2 regions of the Variovorax sp. GW531-E2 genome follow, and region 1 is predicted to be linked to the other one. Evidence: riboswitches for the same ligand, from Rfam matches in the RefSeq annotation. Region 1 holds a riboswitch; the other holds the start of a gene.
The links. A riboswitch is a leader RNA that binds a small molecule or an ion and turns the genes downstream of it on or off. The one in region 1 is predicted to bind S-adenosylhomocysteine.

Region 1 (10,097 bases):
GCGACCAAGGTGTTCGCCAAGTACGGCTACGACGGCGGCAGCGTGGAGAAGATCTCCAAGGCCGCCAAGTCGTACGACCGGATGATCTACTACTACTTCGGCAGCAAAGAGGGCCTGTTCATCGCGGTGCTCGAAGGCATCTACCAGCGCATGGACGACGCCGAGGCCGCCATTGCGCTCGACGCCTCGCGCCCCGTGGAAGCGCTCACCGAAGTCATCCGCTTCGTGCTCGGCTACTACCGCAAGAACCCCGAGTTCGTCACCCTGCTGAACACCGAGAACCTGCACAAGGGCCGGCACATCTCGAAGTCGCTGCGGGCGCGCGAGTACTCGTCGCGGGCGGTGGCCATCATTTCGGAAATCCTTGCCAGCGGCGCGGCCCAGGGCCTGTTCCGCACCGACCTCGTGGCGCGCGACATCTACCTGCTGATCGCGTCCACCGGCTATTTCTACACCTCGAACCGGCACACGCTCACGGCCTTCCTCGGCGAGCCGCTGGAGTCGCCGGAAGCCGTCGCGCACTGGGAAGATTTCGTCATCGAGACCCTGCTGCGCACCGTGCGCGCGGACGACATCCAGGAACAAGACAACAACTCCCCACCCCACGACGAGGACACCACGAAATGGCAGAAATCGCAGCCGGCGCAAAGTCGGGCAAGGTCGTCATAAAGAACATCGGGCTGCTGCTCTCGGGCGACATCGACAAGCCCATCCTCGACGCCGACACCCTGGTGGTGAACGACGGCCTGATCGTGGCGGTCGGCAAGGAGAAAGACTGCGACCTCGAAGGCGCCGTCACCGTCATCGACGCGAAGAAGACCTGCGTCGCACCCGGCCTGATCGACAGCCACGTGCACCCGGTGTTCGGCGACTGGACGCCGCGCCAGGGCCAGATCGGCTGGATCGACTCCACCATGCACGGCGGCGTGACCACCATGATCTCGGCCGGCGAGGTGCACCTGCCCGGCCGCCCGAAGGACATCGTCGGCCTGAAGGCGCTGGCCATCACCGCGCAGCGCGCCTTCGACAACTTCCGCCCCGGCGGCGTGAAGGTGCTGGCCGGCGCACCGGTCATCGAAAAGGGCATGGTCGAGAGCGACTTCAAGGAACTCGCCGAGGCCGGCGTGAGCCTCTTGGGCGAAGTGGGCCTGGGCTCGGTGAAGGCCGGCTACGAGGCCAAGGAAATGGTGGCCTGGGCGCGCAAGTACGGCATCCAGAGCACGATCCACACGGGCGGCCCGTCGATCCCCGGCTCGGGCCTGATCGACAAGGACGTGGTGCTGGAGGCCGACGCCGACGTCATCGGCCACATCAACGGCGGCCACACGTCGCTGCCCGAGGCGCATGTGTGCGAGCTGTGCGAGAAGAGCACGCGCGCCATCGAGATCGTGCACAACGGCAACGAGAAGGTCGCCATCGCGGCGGCCAAGGCCGCGCTCGAACTGAAGTGCCCGCACCGCGTGATCCTGGGCACCGACGGGCCCGCGGGCTCGGGCGTGCAGCCGCTGGGCATCCTGCGCATGGTGGCGATGCTGTCGTCGATCGCGAACATCCCGGCCGAGCTGGTGTTCTGCTTCGCCACCGGCAACACGGCGAAGATCCGCAAGCTCAACTGCGGCCTGATCGAAGTTGGCCGCGCGGCCGACTTCGTGTTCATGGACCGCGCCCAGCATTCGCCCGCGCCGGGCCTGCTCGAAAGCGTGCAGCTGGGCGACATCCCGGGCGTGGGCATGGTGATGATCGACGGCCTCGTGCGCTGCGGTCGCAGCCGCAACACGCCGCCGGCCACCGAGATCCCGGTGGTGGTGTCGGGCGGGCACTGAACCTGAGTGCACGCGCCCGGCGGCGGCCTCAGCCGCCGCTGCGATGCGAGCGAAAGACCAGGTAGCGCGCCGAGAGAAAGTTGGCGCCCAGGCCCGCGATGCTGCCCAGCGCCACGCCGAGCGCGGCGGCCCAGCGACCCTCCACCCAGTGCAGCGTGAGCACGTAGGTGCCGTAGTTCAGCACGGCGCCGGCCAGCATGGTCGTGAGGTAGCCCAGGTATTCGCGCCAGACCGAACGCCCCGTGGCGGCGCCGGCCGCGCTCGCCGCGAAGGTGTAGCGGCGGTTGTAGAGCCAGGTGGTGGTGGCGGCGGCCAGGAACGACACGACGCGCGCGCCGTACCACCCCAAGAGAGGCGCCAGCAGGTAGAGCACCGTCACGTCCACCACGAAGCCGATCACGCCGGCCACGGCGAACGAGAGGAACTCGCGCCCGATCTTCATCGCGCCGCCGTCAGTGCGCGCGCAGGCTCTTGCGCAAGCTCTCGCGCACGCAGGGCTGCGCCAGGTAGCGCAGCCGCTTGGCCTCCTGCCGGCCGAGCGTGACGGTGTGCATCACCACGCCGCAGACGAAGGACAGCAGCGCCGCCAGCATCGCGCCGGTGGCGAGCACCGCCGTGGGCAGCCGCGGCACCAGGCCGGTGTGGGCGTAGGTCATGAACAGCGGCAGGGCCAGCGCGAGCGCAGCGATCGCGAGCACGGCCGCGACGATCGAGAAGAACTGCAGCGGCCGCTCGCTGACGAACAGCTTGCCGATGGTCTTCAGGATGCGCCAGCCGTCGCGGTAGGTCGAGAGCTTGCTGTGCGAGCCTTCGGGGCGCGTGCTGTAGGCGGTGGCTTCCTCGGCGTAGGGCATGCGCAGCTCGAGCGCGTGCACGGTCAGCTCGGTCTCGATCTCGAAGCCCTGCGACAGCGCCGGGAACGACTTGGCATAGCGGCGCGAGAACACGCGGTAGCCCGAGAGCATGTCGGTGAGGCCGCCGCCGAAGAGCTGCGCCACGGTGCCCGTGAGCAGCCAGTTGCCGAAGCGGTGGCCGGCGCGGTAGGTGAGCGCGTCCTGGCCGTCGTCCACGCGGCTGCCGACCACCATGTCGAGGTTGCCCTCGACCAGCCGCGCGATGAGGCGCGGCGCGGCGGTGGTGTCGTAGGTGGCGTCGCCGTCGACCATCACGTAGATGTCGGCCTCGACGTCGGCGAACATGCGCCGCACCACGTTGCCCTTGCCGCGCGCGGCCACGTGCGTGACGATCGCGCCGGCCGCGCGGGCCACGGCGGCGGTGTCGTCGGTGGAGTTGTTGTCGAAGACGTGGATCTCGGCGCCCGGCAAGGCCGCGCGGAAGCCCTCGATCACCTGGGTGATGGCCAGGGCCTCGTTGAAGCAGGGAATGACGGCGGCAATGCGCGGCATGGCGGACACGGGGGCGGGTCGGTGGTCGGTCGTCATGGGGCGGTCGTCGGAAGGAGTCGGTAGGCGCGGCTGCCGTCTTGGTCGTGCAGCAGGCCATAGTACTGGTCGAAGCCGGGCCGCACGCTGAGCACTTTCACCATCTCGGGCGACATGACGACGGTGGTGAAGCCCTCGGCCGCCAGCTTGCGCGCCGTGTCGCCGGGCGACATCAGCAGGTAGTCGCGGTAGCGCCAGCGCCCCAGCGTGTCGCCCCAGATCGGGTTGGGGCCGTAGTAGATCGCCTCGTTCAGCGCGATCTGGTAGACGCGGCCGGTCACGTTGCGGCGCACATAGTCCATCACGCCGTAGCCCGGCACGTGCTTGCGCAGGAAGGCCTCGCGCGCCTCGGGCGTGAGCGAGATCATCGACACCTTGGTGGCCGTCTGGCCCACCGACACGGCGGCCAGCACGGCCAGCAGCAGCACCACGACCCAGTCGCCGACGCCGGCGCCACTGCGCGGGCCGTCGGCAGCGACCGCAGCGGGCGCTGCGCGCAGGCGGCGCACGCCCGCCGCGATCCAGCCGAACAGCACCTGCCAGCCCACGGCGGCCGTCATGGCGAGCAGTGGGAACGAGGCCATGAGGTAGCGCGGGTAGCGCGAGGTCACGACCCACACGGCCACCGAGTACAGGCAGAACCAGCCCGCCGCGCGCACGGCGGCGGAGCGCTTCCACCACACGCTGAAGGGCGCGAGGAACACCGACCAGATCAGCGCGTTGGGCATCTCGGCGTGGTCGCGCACGTCGGCCACCTGCTGCACGTAGTCGGCCGGCACCCATTCGGTGAAGCCGAACACGCGCGCGCCGATCGGGTTGAAGGGGTCGCCCGTCATGATCGCGTTGCGTGCGTACCAGTAGATGCACGGAATCAGGAAGCACAGCAGCGCCGGCGCCCAGGCTCGCAGCAGGCGGCGCTCGTGGCGCACCACGAACACCGCCACCAGCGGCAGGAAGATCAGCGCCTGGTACTTGGAGCCCGCCGCCACGCCGAGGCAGAACGCCGCCAGGCAGAGCCAGCGCGTGCCGTCGCGCAGCGGTTCGGACTCGCGCCACCACCACAGCGCCACGAAGGCCGACAGCACGAACAGCGCCACGCCCATGTCGATCAGCGCGTTGGCGTAGTCGCCCATGCCCAGCCAGATGGCCGCGCCGATGCAGGCGGTGAGCCGGTTGGCATGCAGGATGCCCAGGCGGAAGATCATCAGCACCGACAGCGCGCCCGCCAGGGCGTTGAGGAAGTGCGGCAACACGTCGTCGCCCACCTGCAGCGCGGCGGCGTACAGCAGGTTGTAGTTGTACGGGAACCAGGGGTAGCGCAGCCAGTCGTGGATGCCCAGCGTGCCCTGCTGCGCCACGAGGCGCGCATACGGCAGGTGGTACATCAGCTCGTCGAAGGCGGCCGGCGGCGCGAGCGGCGCCACCAGCGCGGGCAGCGCGACCAGCGCCAGCGCGATGGCGGCGATGCGTTCGAAGCGGGTCCACGGCGGCGTGGCGGGCGCGGCCGCGCGCAGCGCACGCACCTCGGCGCGCCAGCCGCGCCACTGCCATGCGGCAGCCACGACGCCCGCGCCGATCAGCCCCAGCGTGGCCTCGCGGCGAAAGAGCCCGAAGATCGCCAGCGCCTGGAAGGCACAGATGTAAAGGCCGACACCGAGCGCGGCCGACATGGCCGCCTCGAGCCAGGCGTCGCGGCGCGAGGGCGGGCGCAGGCGCGCGAGCACCACGCGGCCGGCACCCCAGCAGGCAATCACGAAGATCGCGAACTGGGCGTAGTGCGCGGCGGCAAAGATCAGCTTCTGAATATCAACTCCCGTGGCCGGTCACTCCGGTCGCGCCGACCGGCCGGCAGGTTCAAAGGTTCGGCGCCAGCAGGCGCTCGAGCTCCGATTCGCTCGTGTGGCGCCGCGCGGCCTGGTCCTGCAACTGGTCGTGCCCGATCTTGCCGACGTTGAAGTACGTCGCATCGGGGTGCCCGAGGTAGAAGCCGCTCACGCTGGCGGCGGGCATCATAGCGAGGCTCTCCGTCAGGGTCATGCCAATGTCCGCGCAGTTCAGAAGGTCGAACATCGGGCCCTTCACGCTGTGGTCGGGGCAGGCCGGGTAGCCGGGCGCGGGGCGGATGCCGCGGTACTTCTCGGCAATCATGTCGTCGTTGCTCAGGCCTTCGTGGGGCGCGTAGCCCCACAGGTCGGTGCGCACGCGGTGGTGCATGGCTTCGGCAAAAGCCTCGGCCAGCCGGTCGGCCAGGGCCTTGAGCATGATGGCCGAGTAGTCGTCGAGGTCGTCGATGAAGAACTTCTCTTTCTTCTCGACGCCCAGGCCGGCCGTGACGGCGAACACGCCCACGTAGTCCTTCACGCCGCTGTCCTTGGGCGCGACGAAGTCGGCCAGGCAGCGGCTGGGGCGCATCACGCCGTCGATCATCTGCTTCTCGGTCTGCTGGCGCATGCCGTACCAGGTGAGCGCGACTTCGCTGCGCGTCTCGTCGGTGTACAGCTCGATGTCGTCGTCGTTCACCGTGTTGGCGGGCCAGAAGCCGACCACGCCGCTGGCGCTGAGCCAGCGCCCTTCGATGAGGCGCTTGAGCATACGCTGGCCGTCGGCGTACACGCGCACGGCCTCGGTGCCGACGATCTCGTCCTTCAGGATGGCAGGGAACGGGCCGGCCAGGTCCCAGGTCTGGAAGAACGGGCCCCAGTCGATGTACTTGGCCAGCTCGGTGAGGTCGAAGTTCTTGAACACGCGCCGGCCGATGAACTTGGGCACGGTGGGCACGAAGTTCGCGAAGTCGACGGGCGTCTTGTTGGCGCGCGCCTTGGCCAGCGGCCACATCGGCACCTGCTTCTTGTTGGCGTGCTGCGTGCGCACCTTCTCGTAGTCGGCGTTGATCTCGTCGATGTACGCGGTGGCCTGGTCCGAGAGCAGGCTCTGCGCCACGCTCACGCTGCGCGAGGCGTCGGGCACGTAGACCACGGGGCCTTCGTAGTGCGGCGCGATCTTCACGGCCGTGTGCACGCGGCTGGTGGTGGCGCCGCCGATGAGCAGCGGGATCTTCTTGATGCGGAAGTGGTCGTCCTTCTGCATCTCGCCGGCCACGTACTGCATCTCTTCGAGGCTGGGCGTGATGAGGCCCGACAGGCCGACGATGTCCGCGCCCTCGACCTTCGCCTTCGCCAGGATCTCGTGGCACGGGACCATCACGCCCATGTTCACCACTTCGAAGTTGTTGCACTGGAGCACGACGGTGACGATGTTCTTGCCGATGTCGTGCACGTCGCCCTTCACGGTGGCGATGATGATCTTGCCCTTGGTGCGCACGTCGCGGCCCGCGGCCTCGTCCTGGCGCTTTTCTTCCTCGATGTACGGGATGAGGTGGGCCACGGCCGACTTCATCACGCGCGCCGACTTCACCACCTGCGGCAGGAACATCTTGCCCTGGCCGAAGAGGTCGCCCACGATGTTCATGCCGTCCATGAGCGGGCCTTCGATCACGTGCAGCGGACGCCCGCCCTTGGCGAGGATCTGCTGGTAGGCCTCTTCGGTGTCTTCGACGATGAAGTCGGTGATGCCGTGCACCATCGCGTGCGACAGGCGCTGGTTGACGTGCACCGGGTGCTCGGGCGTGCCGCGCCATTCGAGCTTCTTGCTGTCGTCCTTGGCGCCGCTCTTGGCGGTCTCGGCGACTTCGACGAGGCGCTCGCCGGCGTCGGGGCGGCGGTTGAGCACCACGTCTTCCACGCGCTCGCGCAGCGTGGGTTCCAGGTCGTCGTACACGCCGACCATGCCGGCGTTGACGATGCCCATGTCCATGCCCGCCTGGATCGCGTGGTACAGGAACACGGTGTGGATGGCCTCGCGCACCGGGTCGTTGCCGCGGAAGCTGAAGCTCACGTTGCTCACGCCGCCCGACACCTTGGCGCCGGGCAGGTTCTCCTTGATCCAGCGCACGGCGTTGATGAAGTCGACCGCGTAGTTGTCGTGCTCCTCGATGCCGGTGGCAATGGCGAAGATGTTCGGGTCGAAGATGATGTCTTCGGGCGGAAAGCCCACCTCGTCGACCAGCACGCGGTAGGCGCGCTCGCAGATCTCGATCTTGCGTGCGTAGGTGTCGGCCTGGCCCTTCTCGTCGAAGGCCATGACCACGGCGGCGGCGCCGTAGCGCTTGACCAGCTTGGCCTCGTGCTTGAACTTGTCGACGCCCTCCTTCATGGAGATGGAGTTGACGATGCCCTTGCCCTGGATGCAGCGCAGGCCGGCCTCGATGACCTCCCACTTGGAGCTGTCGACCATCACCGGCACGCGCGCAATGTCGGGCTCGCTGGCGATGAGGTTCAGGAAACGCACCATGGCGGCCTTGCTGTCGAGCATGGCCTCGTCCATGTTGATGTCGATCACCTGCGCGCCGTTCTCCACCTGCTGGCGCGCGACCGCCAGGGCGTCCTCGAACTGGCCGTTGAGGATCATGCGCGCGAAGGCCTTGGAGCCGGTGACGTTGGTGCGCTCGCCGATGTTGACGAACAGCGAGCCTTCGCCGATGGCGACCGGCTCGAGGCCGGACAGCTTCATGGGAGGGGGAGCGACGGGAGCGGAAACGGATGCGGGAATCTGGGACATGGCCTCACCTGCGGAAGAGTCGGACAGGCGAGCGTCGTTGTCGCCCCAAGCCTGACGATTCGCCTCTGTGGCGAACCGCTGCAACGCTCCTTGGGAAGTCGCGCATTTTAGGTCGATTCGATTGCGCCCTGGGAAAACCCCAGTTTTCATTCCTGCACGTGTCAACAGAATGCGCCCACCGTTTCTGAACGAACGTTCGTGTTTTTAACCAAACGTAAGGGAGTTCGCCGATGGCCAGGAAGTGGAATGTCCGGTTGCAGCATGCAGCCACCCCGATGCGCGCCGTGGCCTTGAGCTGCGGCCTCCTGGCCGCCGCGGCCCTCGCGGTTCACGCGCCACCAGCGCGTGCCGCGGCCGGCGACAGCGCCACCCGCGTCGAGGCCCGCGTCACCTCCGACACGGCGAAGACGAAGTACCCGATCGTGCTGGTCCACGGCCTGCTGGGCTTCGACAACCTGCTGGGCGTCGACTACTTCTACGACATCCCCGGCAGGCTGGCCGCAGCGGGCGCCAAGGTGTACGTGGCGCAGGTGTCGGGCACCAACACCTCCGAGATCCGCGGCGAGCAGCTGCTGCAGGAGCTCAAGACCATCCGCGCGCTGGAGCAGAACCCCACGCTCAAATTCAACCTCATCGGCCATTCGCAGGGCTCGCCCACGGTGCGCTACGTGGCGGCCGTGGCGCCCGACATGGTGGCCTCGGTCACCTCGGTGGGCGGTGCCAACGGCGGCTCGAAGGTGGCCGACCTGCTGGCCAAGCTGCCCGAAGGCGGCATCGGCCAGACCCTGGTGGTGAAGGCCGTCGGCCTGCTGACGGGGCTGATCGGTTTTCTCTCGGGCAAGGACCCGAGCCAGCTGCCCGAGGTGCCGCTGAACGCGCTGGCCTCGCTGACCACGGCGGGCGGCGCGGCCTTCGACGCCAAGTTCCCGCAGGGGCGCCCCGCGCCGGGCTCGTCGTGCGACGTGAAGAGCGGTGCGGCCGTGGCCAACGGCGTGCGCTACTACTCGTGGTCGGGCGTGTCGACCAGCTTCAACCTGTTCGACCCGAGCGACACGGCGCTGTCGACCCTGGGCAGCCTGTTCTTCTTCGGCGAGGCCAACGACGGCCTGCTCGCGGTCTGCACCACGCGCCTGGGCACCCACCTGGGCGACTACCGCCAGAACCACCTGGACGAGGTGAACCAGGCCTTCGGCAACACCTACGGCAGCCAGTTCCCGTACTACGAGAAGAAGCCGCCGGAGCTGTTCAGGGAACAGGCCGCGCGACTCAAGAGCGCGGGGCTCTGAGGACGCTGCGCATGCGCGGTGTGGCCTTGACCATCGGCGTGGTCGCGCTGGTGGCCGCGGGGACCGGCTGGCTGGCGCTCGGCCCCGGGGCGGTCGATGCGCCGCAGGCCGGCGCGCCCCGCGCCACGGCGGCGGTCGCGGTGCCCGGCGTGCCCCCGGCTGTGCCGCAAGCTGCCGCGGCCCCCGACGCCCTCCTCACCAGCGACCTCATCACCCTCTTCGACCAGGTGCTCGCCGAAGCGCAGGCCGACAGCAAGGCCACGCTGATGGCCCGCGCGCCCGCCCTGCTCGCCCAGCGCCTGCGCGAAGACTGGCGCGTGCGCGCGCTGGGCCTGCTGGAGCGCTACGTCGACATGCAGGAGGCCCTGCGCACCCTGCAGCCGCCCGCGCCCGGCGACCCGGCCTTCCTGCGGCGCAGCCTGGAGGCGCGCGAAGCGGTGCGCCGGCAGTTCTTCGCGCCCGAGGAAATCGAAGGCCTGTTCGGCGACCAGATCCGGCAGGACCGGTTCATGGCCGAGAAGATGGAGTTGCTGTCCAACCCCGACCTCACGCCCGAGCAGCGCGCCGCGGCGCTGGCGCAAAGCGAGCAGGCCTGGCTGTCGCCGGCGCAGCGCGAGGTGCGCAAGGAGGCGGTGGCCCATCTGGACGTGATGCGCCAGACCGAGGCGCTGCAGGCGCGCGGCGCCAGCCCCCAGGAGCGCTTTGCCGCGCGCAGCGAGGCCTACGGCTACGAGGTGGCGCGCGGCCTGGCCACGCTCGACCAGGAAACCCAGGAATGGAATGCCCGGCTCGACCGCTACGCCAGCGCGCCCGAGGCCGAGCGGGCCCAGCTGCGCGAGACGCTCTTCAACGAGAACGAGCGCCTGCGCCTGAGCGGTGCCCTGGCGATGCGCTCGGCTGCCGCGTCCAAGCCGGCGCGATAAATCCGC
Region 2 (10,097 bases), on a different contig from region 1:
AGCGGGATGTTCCTGATCAACCCGCCCTACACGCTGAAGGCGCAACTGGCCGAGGCGCTGCCCCAGCTGGCCGAGCGCCTGGCCCAGGACCGCAACGCCGCCTACTCGCTCGAGAGCGGCGGCTGAGGCCGGCCGCTCAGCGGCGCTTGCGCGGCGGCACGATCACCCGCTTGCGCGCAGGTGCCGGCGCGCGAACGCGCGACGTCGGCGCCTCGGGCAACAGCGCGGGCTGCAGATCTTCCGCCGCCACGGCCTGGCCGCCGCAGCGCATGCCCTCGCGGTCGATGACCGACAGCGCCACCTGCTTGATGCCCATGCTCGTGAGACCGATGCGGTCGGCCGCGGCGCGGCTCAGGTCGATGATGCGGCCCGGCGTGAAGGGCCCGCGGTCGTTGACGCGCACCAGCACCTCGCTGCCGTTGACCAGGCTGCGCACGCACACGCGCGTGTTGAAGGGCAGCGTCTTGTGGGCCGCCGTCATGGCGCCCATGTCGAAACGCTCGCCGTTGGCGGTCTTGCGCTGATGGAACTGGATGCCGTACCACGACGCGCCACCACGCTCGAAGATCTCGCGCGGCTCATCGCCGGGTACGCCGTCGTCCAGCGATTCGCCGGTGCCCGACACCGCGAGGTCGTAGCGCACCGACGGCACGGCCGAGCGCGGGGCGGCGCCGGGCGGCACGGCCAGGCCGCGTCCCAGCGGCTGCAGCCGCTTGCCGGACGCCGCCGGCGCGGCGGCGGTGTCCGCGTCTTTCTCCTGCGTGGCAGGCGGCATGGTGCACCCTGCGAGCACGCAGGAGACCGCGACGGCGACCGCGCGCAGCCCTCTCAATCCAGGCGCTCCAGGATCGCCAGCGTGGCCGCCGACTGGTTCATCGTGTAGAAGTGGATCGCGGGTGCGCCGCCCGCTTGCAGGCGCGCGCACAGGTCGGTCACCACGTCCAGGCCGAAGGCCTTGATGGAAGCCGTGTCGTCGCCGAAGCCCTGCAGGCGCAGGCGGATCCAGCGCGGAATCTCGGCGCCGCAGGCGTCCGAGAAACGCATGAGCTGCGTCGAGCTCGTGATGGGCATGATGCCCGGCACGATCGGCGTGTCGAGCCCCAGCTTGCGCGCGTCGTCGACGAAGCGGAAGTAGGCCTCGGGGCTGAAGAAATACTGCGTGATGGCCGAGTCGGCGCCGGCCTTCATCTTGGTCGCGAAGGCCTGCAGGTCGGCTTCGGGCGAGCGCGCCTGCGGATGCACTTCGGGGTAGCAGGCCACCTCGATGTGGAAGTCGCGGCCGGTCTCCTCGCGGATGAAGGCGACGAGGTCGCTCGCGTACTGGAACTCGCCGCCGATGCCATAGCCGCTGGGCAGGTCGCCGCGCAGCGCGACGAGGCGCTTGACGCCCATGGCCTTCAGCTCGGCCAGCTGCTCGCGCACCGTGGCGCGCGTGGCGCCGATGCACGAGAAATGGCTGGCGGCGTCCACGCCCTCGGCCAGGATCTCCTGCACCGCACCGAAGGTGCCCTGGTGCGTGGAGCCGCCCGCGCCGTAAGTGACGGAGCAGAACTGCGGCTTGCGCGCATACAGCTGCTGGCGCACGGCGCGCAGCTTGACCGCGCCTTCGGGCGTCTTGGTCGGGAAGAATTCGAAACTCAGCGGAAGGCGCACCTGCGTCTCCTTAGGAACCGTCGCCGGCCTTGGCAGCACGAACGGCGTGAATGAAAAACTCGCGGTTGCCGTCGCCCCCGGCGATCGGGCTGTCGAACCAGCGCAGCACCTTCAGCTCGAGCGCCGCGCAGGCGTCGTGCAGGCGCTTCTCGACCACAGCGTACATCGCCTCGTCGCGCACGATGCCGCCCTTGCCGACCTGGCCGGGCTGCAGCTCGAACTGCGGCTTGACCAGCATCAGCAACTGGCCGTCGTCGGCCAGGAACTGCACCACGGCCGGCAGCACCAGCGTGAGCGAGATGAAGGACAGGTCGCCGACGATGAGGTCGAAGCGCGGTTCGGCCGGGGCTTCGACAACTTCGAGCGCCTCGCCAGCTTCTGCGCCTTCTTCATCGTCCACCTGCAGATCGGCCGGCGACAGCGCCCGCGCATTGACGCCTTCGATGGCGACCACACGTTCGTCCTCGCGCATGCGCGCATGCAGCTGCCCGTGGCCGACGTCGACGCCCACCACCTTGGCGGCGCCGTGCTGCAACAGGCAGTCGGTGAAGCCTCCGGTCGACTGGCCGACGTCCAGGCAGAGCTTGCCGGTCGGGTCCACGCCGCTGGTCTTCAGCGCGCCTTCGAGCTTGAGGCCGCCGCGCGACACGTAGCGCGCCTCGGCGGCGTCGGCGAGCTCGAGCTCGGCCGACTCGGGCACTTCGTCCTTGTTCTTGGCGACGTTGCGCCACGCGTCGCCCGTGCCCGCGTCACGCCAGCGCATGCCGCCGGCGATGAGCCGGACCGCTTGCGAACGCGACGCGGCCAGGCCGCGCTCCACCAACAGTTGATCGGCGCGCACGCGGATCAATAGCGGTAGGTGTCCGGCTTGTAAGGGCCGTTCTTGTCCACGCCGATGTAGGCGGCTTGCGAGTCGGTCAGCTCCGTGAGCATGGCGCCGACCTTCTTCAGGTGCAGGCGCGCGACCTTCTCGTCCAGGTGCTTGGGCAGCACGTAGACCTTGCCGGCCTGGTAGGCGTCGGGCTTGGTGAACAGTTCGATCTGGGCGATGGTCTGGTTGGCGAACGACGACGACATCACGAAGCTCGGGTGGCCCGTGCCGCAGCCCAGGTTCACGAGGCGGCCCTTGGCCAGCAGGATGATCTTCTTGCCGTCCGGGAAGGTGATGTGGTCGACCTGCGGCTTGATCTCTTCCCACTCGTACTTCTCGATCGACGCGACGTCGATCTCGTTGTCGAAGTGGCCGATGTTGCAGACGATGGCCTGGTCCTTCATCTTGACCATGGTGTCGTGCGTGATGACGTCCTTGTTGCCGGTGGTGGTCACGAAGATGTCGGCCTTGTCGGCGGCGTACTCCATGGTCACGACCTTGTAGCCCTCCATGGCGGCCTGCAGGGCGTTGATCGGGTCGATTTCGGTGACCCACACCTGCGCCGACAGCGCGCGCAGCGCCTGGGCCGAGCCCTTGCCCACGTCGCCGTAGCCGGCCACGCAGGCCACCTTGCCGGCGATCATCACGTCGGTCGCGCGCTTGATGCCGTCCACCAGCGATTCGCGGCAGCCGTACAGGTTGTCGAACTTGCTCTTGGTGACCGAGTCGTTCACGTTGATGGCGCGGAACAGCAGCGTGCCCTTGGCGCTCATCTCGTTCAGGCGGTGCACGCCGGTGGTGGTCTCTTCGGTCACGCCGATGATCTCGGCCGACTTGCGGGTGTACCAGGTGTCGTCCACGGCCAGCTTGGCCTTGATGGCGGCGTACAGAATGCGTTCTTCTTCGCTGGTCGGGTTGGCGAGCACGCCCAGGTCTTTTTCAGCGCGCTGGCCCAGGTGCATGAGCAGCGTGGCGTCGCCGCCGTCGTCCAGGATCATGTTCGGGCCTTCGCCCTTCGAGCCCTTGGGACCGAAGTCGAAGATGGCGTGGGTGTAGTCCCAGTAGTCCTTCAGCGACTCGCCCTTGATGGCGAACACCGGCGTGCCGGCGGCGGCGATGGCGGCGGCTGCGTGGTCCTGCGTCGAGAAGATGTTGCACGAGGCCCAGCGCACTTCGGCGCCCAGGGCTTGCAGCGTTTCGATCAGCACGGCCGTCTGGATGGTCATGTGCAGCGAGCCCGTGATGCGCGCGCCCTTCAGGGCCTGGCCCTTCGAGAACTCTTCACGGATGGCCATCAGGCCGGGCATCTCGGTTTCGGCGATCTTGATTTCCTTGCGGCCCCAGGCGGCAAGGGACAGGTCGGCAATCGCCTGGTCGGCGGTCGAGACGGGGGTGGGCTTGAGTACAGCGCTCATGTGAACTCCAAAACTGGTTTGAAAGATGCCACTGCGTACGGGGAAGAAAGACTCACCGCGAGAACAGCGGGTGAGCGTGGTTGCGATGTGGTCCGAGCCTCACGCCTGACGGCGCTGCAACGCTCCTCGGAGCGCCGGATTGTAGTCGCGGCCGCCCGGCCCGCCAATCGACCGGGGCATCCCACATCACGGAAAGCGCGGACGCCCGCGAGGCTGGGCCGGGCGGCGCGGGCCACCCCGGGAAACTCCGCAGGCAAATCCGCGCTTGGAGCGCCCTGAGCCGCGCCGGCCCGGCGTATCGTGGCGGCGGGCCCCGGCCGCCCGGCCGCTGCCTGCATCCACCCGTTCGATTGTTTTCATCACCCGACACAGGAGATTCCGCACCATGGCCACTGCCAAGAAAGCCGCCGCGAAAAAAACCACCGCCAGCAGCGCCGGCGCGAAGCAGGCGGCGCCGTCCGCCGCGGACATGCTCGATCCGATGAAGAACCTCAAGGGCATGGCCGAGCGCCTGCAGAACCTGAACCTGACCGGCGGCGCCGGCAAGCTGCTCGACAGCGGCCGCAAGGACCTGCAGGCGCTGATGCAGGCCAACGAGAAGTCCTACCAGGGCCTGCAGACCGTGGTGCAGCGACAGACCGAGATGATCAAGACGGCCATCGCCGAATGGCAGACCGCCGCCAAGGCGATGCCGGGCAAGGACCCGAAGGAAAACCTGGCCAAGCTCGACGAGCTGGGCCGCCAGTCGTTCCAGCGCGCCGTCGACGACATCAAGGAGCTGGCCACCCTGGCCGCCAAGTCGCAGGCCGACGCCTTCGACGTGGTGCGCCAGCGCATCCAGGCCAACGTGGACGAGGTCACGAAGCTGCTGCAGCGCAAGTAACAAGAAGCAAAGAAAGGCCCGCATGACCGCCGTCGCGCCCCGCACCGAACGGCGCACCCGCGCCAACGGCATCGAACTGGCCTGGGACAGCTTCGGCGACCCCGAGGCGCCGCCGCTGTTGCTGGTCATGGGCCTCGGCGCCCAGATGGTCGCGTGGGACGACGCGTTCTGCGCCGCCCTGGCGCAGGCCGGCGGCCACCACGTGATCCGCTTCGACAACCGCGACATCGGCCACTCCACCCACCTGCCGCACGCCGGCGTGCCCGACATCCAGGCGCTGATGCTGCAGGCCATGGCCGGGCGCCCGCTGCAGGTGCCCTACACGCTGCGCGACATGGCCGACGACTGCGCCGGCCTGCTCGACGCGCTGGGCATCGCGCGCGCCCACGTCGTAGGCGCGTCGATGGGCGGCGCCATCGGGCAGGAGATGGCCATCCATCACCCGGGGCGGATGCGTTCGCTCACCAGCATCATGTCGAGCACCGGCGACCCGGCCCTGCCGCCGCCCACGCCCGAGGCGCTGGCGGTGCTGTTCGCACCCGCGCCGACGAGCTTCGAGGCCTACCTGCCGCACCACGCCAAGCTGTGGCGCGTGCTGCGCGGCCCCGACGCCTTTCCGCTCGACGAGGCGCGCGACGCTGAACGCGCGCAACTGGCCTTCCTGCGCGGCCTCAACCCGGGCGGCGTGGCGCGGCAGTTGGCGGCCGTGTTCGCATCGGGCAACCGCAAGCCGGCGCTGCGCGCGGTGCAGGTGCCCACGCTGGTGATCCACGGCGACGTCGATCCGCTGGTGCCCGTGGCCTGCGGCATCGACGTGGCCGAGGCCATTGCCGGCGCGACGCTGCTGCGCATCCCGCGCATGGGCCATGCGCTGCCGATCGCGATGTGGCCGCAGATCATCGAGGCCATCGCCGCGCACACCGCACGGGCGGCGCGACGCGACGATCACTGAAGAAAAAAGAGACACGACAACGAACCCAGACGGAGGTGTTTTCATGAGCCAGTTTCCGTCCCTCGATCCCATGGCCCTGTGGCGCGAGCTCACGGCCCAATGGGAAAAAAGCACCAACGAATTCGCCAACGAAGCCATGGCCTCGGACCCGTTCCGCCAGGGCATGCACGGCGGCATGAACGCCTCGCTCACCGCGCAGAAGGCGCTGGGCGACCTGATGGCGCGCTACCTCACGCTGCTGAACCTGCCCACGCGCGCCGACCTGCAGGCGCTGGGCGAGCAGCTGCACCGCATCGACGACCACCTGGCGGGCATCCGCCGCGCGCTGGAAGGCGGGGCCGGGCCGGCCGCGCGGACCGCCGATACGGCCACTGCACCGCCCCGGCCGCGTCGCACCAAGCAACCGCCGGCGGCGGCAGTGCCTGCACCGGCAGCCAAGGCCGCCGCCCCCAGGAAACGCACCGCTGGAAAGCGCCGCCCATGAGCGCGCCGCCCGACACCTTCCAACTGCCCGACATCCGCGGCGAGATCGAGCGCACGATCCAGCGCAACATCAAGGGGCTGGATTTCCTGACCTCGACCGCGCCCGCCGTCGGCCTCACGCCCAAGGACGAGATCCACCGGCGCGGCACGCTGAGCCTGTACCACTACCGCCCGATGGTCGACGAGATCTACCGCGTGCCGGTGCTCATGGTGATGGCCACCACCAACCGCGCCTACATCTTCGACCTCGCGCCGGGCCAGAGCATGGTCGAGTATTTGCTGCTCAAGGGCTACGACGTCTACGTGATGGACTGGAACGCGCCGCGCCCCGACGAGAAGCGCCTGCGCATCGAGGACTACGTGCTCGACTTCATTCCCGATTCGATCCGCCGCGTGCAGGAAGACTCGGGCGAGGACGACGTGACCATCGCCGGCTACTGCATGGGCGGCGTGCTCTCCACGTTGTACGCCGCGCTGCACCCCGGCGGGCCGATGAAGAACCTGGCGCTCTTCACCACGCCGATCGACTTCAGCCGCATGAAGCTCTTTCATGCGTGGTCCGACCGGCGCTACTTCGACGTCGACCGCCTCATCGACACCGTGGGCAACGTGCCGCCCGAGATGCTGTTCGCCTCCTTCGACATGCTGCGCCCCGCGGGGCGCGGCGCCGGGCTGGTGCAGCTGTGGGACAACATGGCCAACGACGAGTTCGTCAAGTCGTACCGCATGTTCGACCGCTGGGGCGCCGAGATGCTGCCGCTGGCCGGCGAGTACTTCCGCCAGACGGTGAAGGAACTCATGTGGGACAACAAGCTGCACAAGGGCGAGCTGGTGCTCGGCGGGCGCCCCGTGCTGCTGAAGAACATCACCGTGCCGGTGCTGCACGCGCTGGCGCAGCACGACCACATCGTGCCCTACGAGGCGGGGCAGCCGCTGATCGCCGGCATCGGCTCCACCGACAAGGAAGAGGTGGTGCTCAAGGGCGGCCACGTGAGCCTGGCGGCCGGCACCAACGCCGTGCGGCGGCTGTGGCCCAAGCTCGACGAGTGGCTGGGCGTGCGCTCCACCTGACGAAGACAACCATCCTCCTACGCTCATGACCGCATCTTCTTCCCGCACCTACCCGCGCACCGTTTCCCACGCGGACGGCGACATCGCCCTGCGCCTGATGACGGGCGCCGACGCCCCCGCCGTGCTGGCCTTCGCGCAGGCGCTGCCGGCGCACGACCTGCTCTTTCTGCCGCGCGACATCACCGAGCCCAAGGTGATGGCCGCCTGGGTCCGCGCCATCGAGCGCGGCGACATCGACAGCGTGCTCGCCGTGCGCGACGGCGCCGTGCTGGGCTGCGCGGCCGTCATCCGCGACCCGCATTCGTGGTCGGGCCACGTGGCCGAGCTGCGCGTGCTGGTGTCGCCCGCGCTGCGCGGCGGCGGCCTGGGCCAGCAGCTGGCGCAGGAGGGCTGCGCGCTGGCCTTCGCCCACGGGCAGGAAAAGATCGTCGCCCAGATGACCGTCGACCAGCGCGGCGCCATCGCCGTCTTCCAGGCCCTGGGCTTCCGGCCCGAGGCCCTGCTCACGCGCCACGTGAAGGACCGCGAGGGCAAGGCGCACGACCTCGTGGTGCTGAGCCAGGACGCGGCGCAGGTCGAGGCGCAGATGCGGGCGTACGGGGTGACGGAGGCGTTTTAGGCCTACAGCCCGGGGTTGGCGGGGCGGCCTCCTAAAATCGGAGGATTCCCCTGCAGATTGCCCACCTTGTCTTTTCTCGCCGAAACCCGCCGCCGTCGCACCTTCGCGATCATTTCCCACCCTGACGCCGGCAAGACCACGCTGACCGAAAAACTGCTGCTGTTCTCGGGCGCGATCCAGATCGCCGGCTCGGTGAAGGCGCGCAAGGCCTCGCGCCACGCCACCTCCGACTGGATGGAAATCGAGAAGCAGCGCGGCATCTCGGTGGCCTCGTCGGTGATGCAGATGGTGTACCGCGAGCACGTGATCAACCTGCTCGACACGCCCGGCCACAAGGACTTCTCGGAAGACACCTACCGCGTGCTCACCGCCGTCGACTCGGCGCTGATGGTGATCGACGCCGCCAACGGCGTGGAAGCGCAGACGCGCCGACTGATCGAGGTCTGCCGCCAGCGCGACACGCCCATCATCACCTTCGTCAACAAGATGGACCGTGAAGTGCGCGAGCCGCTGGACATCCTGGACGAGGTGGAGCGCGAACTCGGCATGCCCTGCGTGCCCATGACCTGGCCCGTGGGCCAGGGCAAGAGCTTCCGCGGCATCATGAACCTGCGCACGCAGGCGATGACGGTGTTCGAGTCGGGCAGCGAGCGGCTGCCGCACGACTTCGAGACCATCCCGCTGAGCGAGCGCGACACGCTGACGAAGCGCTTCGGTGCCGACTTCGAGCACGCCATGGAAAGCATGGAACTGGCCACCGGCGCCTCCCCCACCTGGGACCGCGAAGCCTTCCTGGCGGGCAAGCAGACGCCGGTGTTCTTCGGCTCCGGCGTGAACAACTTCGGCGTGATGGAAGTGCTCGACGCGCTGGTCGACCTGGCGCCCTCGCCGCAGTCGCGCACCAGTACCACGCTGGTCAACCGCCAGCCGGTGGTGAAAGAGATCCAGCCCGAGGACAAGGACTTCGCGGGCGTGGTGTTCAAGGTGCAGGCCAACATGGACGCCAACCACCGCGACCGCATCGCCTTCGTGCGCATGGCCTCGGGCAAGTACACGCCGGGCATGAAGCTCAAGGTGCAGCGCACGTCGAAAGAGCTGCGCCCCACCAGCGTCGTGACCTTCATGAGCCAGCGTCGCGAGGCGGTGGAAGAGGCCTACGCCGGCGACATCGTGGGCTTCACCACGCACGGCGGCGTGCAGCTGGGCGACACCATCACCGACGGCGCGAACCTGCAGTTCACCGGGCTGCCCTTCTTCGCGCCCGAGCTGTTCATGACCGTCATCCTGAAGAACCCACTGCGCACCAAGCAGCTGCAGCAGGGCCTGGCCCAGCTGGGCGAGGAAGGCGCGATCCAGGTCTTCCGCCCCGAGGTCGGCGGCCCGATGCTGCTGGGCGCGGTCGGCCAGCTGCAGTTCGAAGTGGTGCAGCACCGCCTGAAGGCCGAGTACGACGCCGACGTGCGCCTCGAAGGCTGCCAGTACACGGGCGCGCGCTGGATCACGGCCGACACCCCGGCCGAGCTGCGCGAGTTCGTCCACGCCTACCCGGTGCGCATGGCCAAGGATGCGGCCGACACGCTGGCCTTTTTGTGCACCTCGCCGTACGACGTGCGGCTGGCGCAGGAGCGTTTTCCGAAGATCCACTTCCATCCGCTGCGCGAGCACGCGGGGCTGGCGCTGCAGAGCGCGGGCTGATCAGCTGCCCGACGAGGTGTAGTGGCGCAGCCCGACGCGCCACGCACCGAACGCCGCCGCGAGGAACACGAAGCCCGCGAGCGGCGACACCCACCCGACCCAGGCCGGCGCGCCCAGCGGATCGGGCTTGCCCAGAATCGCCAGCACCGGGTAGTACGCCACGCAGGCCAGCGGCACGATGAAGGTCAGCACACGGCGGAACCACTGCGCATAGAGCGCCAGCGGGTACTGCGCCGCCTGCACGCCGCCGTAGGTGAGCACGTTGGCGATCTCCAGGCTTTCGACGGTCCAGAACGACAGCGTGCCCTGCAGCACGAGGATGCCGAGGAACAGTGCGATGCCACCGGCCAGGGCGAACATGGCGATTGCCACGGCGCTGGGGGTCCATGCGATGTCGGCCTGCACGGTCGCGAAGGCCAGCACGAGCAGGCCCTGCAGCAGGCGGCCGAGGCGGC

Region 2: linked by a shared signal. The riboswitch ahead of ahcY (adenosylhomocysteinase) and the one ahead of metH (methionine synthase) in region 1 are both predicted to bind S-adenosylhomocysteine.

What each region holds. Positions count from the first base shown of each region.
Region 1 covers NZ_JBWKXQ010000018.1:86,774-96,870, forward strand. Annotated here, with positions in the region: gene AC07XP_RS13465 (TetR/AcrR family transcriptional regulator) at 1-669, shown strand, start outside; gene AC07XP_RS13470 (amidohydrolase family protein) at 624-1,823, shown strand; gene AC07XP_RS13475 (GtrA family protein) at 1,852-2,265, opposite strand; gene AC07XP_RS13480 (glycosyltransferase family 2 protein) at 2,276-3,265, opposite strand; gene AC07XP_RS13485 (ArnT family glycosyltransferase) at 3,262-5,019, opposite strand; gene metH (methionine synthase) at 5,120-7,882, opposite strand; S-adenosyl-L-homocysteine riboswitch at 7,905-7,980, opposite strand; gene AC07XP_RS13495 (esterase/lipase family protein) at 8,113-9,168, shown strand; gene AC07XP_RS13500 (lipase secretion chaperone) at 9,180-10,091, shown strand.
Region 2 covers NZ_JBWKXQ010000025.1:595-10,691, forward strand. Annotated here, with positions in the region: partial or broken gene AC07XP_RS16055 (23S rRNA (adenine(2030)-N(6))-methyltransferase RlmJ) at 1-126, shown strand, start outside; gene AC07XP_RS16060 (septal ring lytic transglycosylase RlpA family protein) at 137-775, opposite strand; gene metF (methylenetetrahydrofolate reductase [NAD(P)H]) at 829-1,653, opposite strand; gene AC07XP_RS16070 (TlyA family RNA methyltransferase) at 1,664-2,494, opposite strand; gene ahcY (adenosylhomocysteinase) at 2,500-3,939, opposite strand; S-adenosyl-L-homocysteine riboswitch at 4,005-4,073, opposite strand; gene phaP (TIGR01841 family phasin) at 4,325-4,822, shown strand; gene AC07XP_RS16085 (alpha/beta fold hydrolase) at 4,845-5,774, shown strand; gene AC07XP_RS16090 (hypothetical protein) at 5,818-6,258, shown strand; gene AC07XP_RS16095 (alpha/beta fold hydrolase) at 6,255-7,328, shown strand; gene AC07XP_RS16100 (GNAT family N-acetyltransferase) at 7,354-7,947, shown strand; gene AC07XP_RS16105 (peptide chain release factor 3) at 8,014-9,642, shown strand; gene AC07XP_RS16110 (ABC transporter permease) at 9,643-10,097, opposite strand, start outside.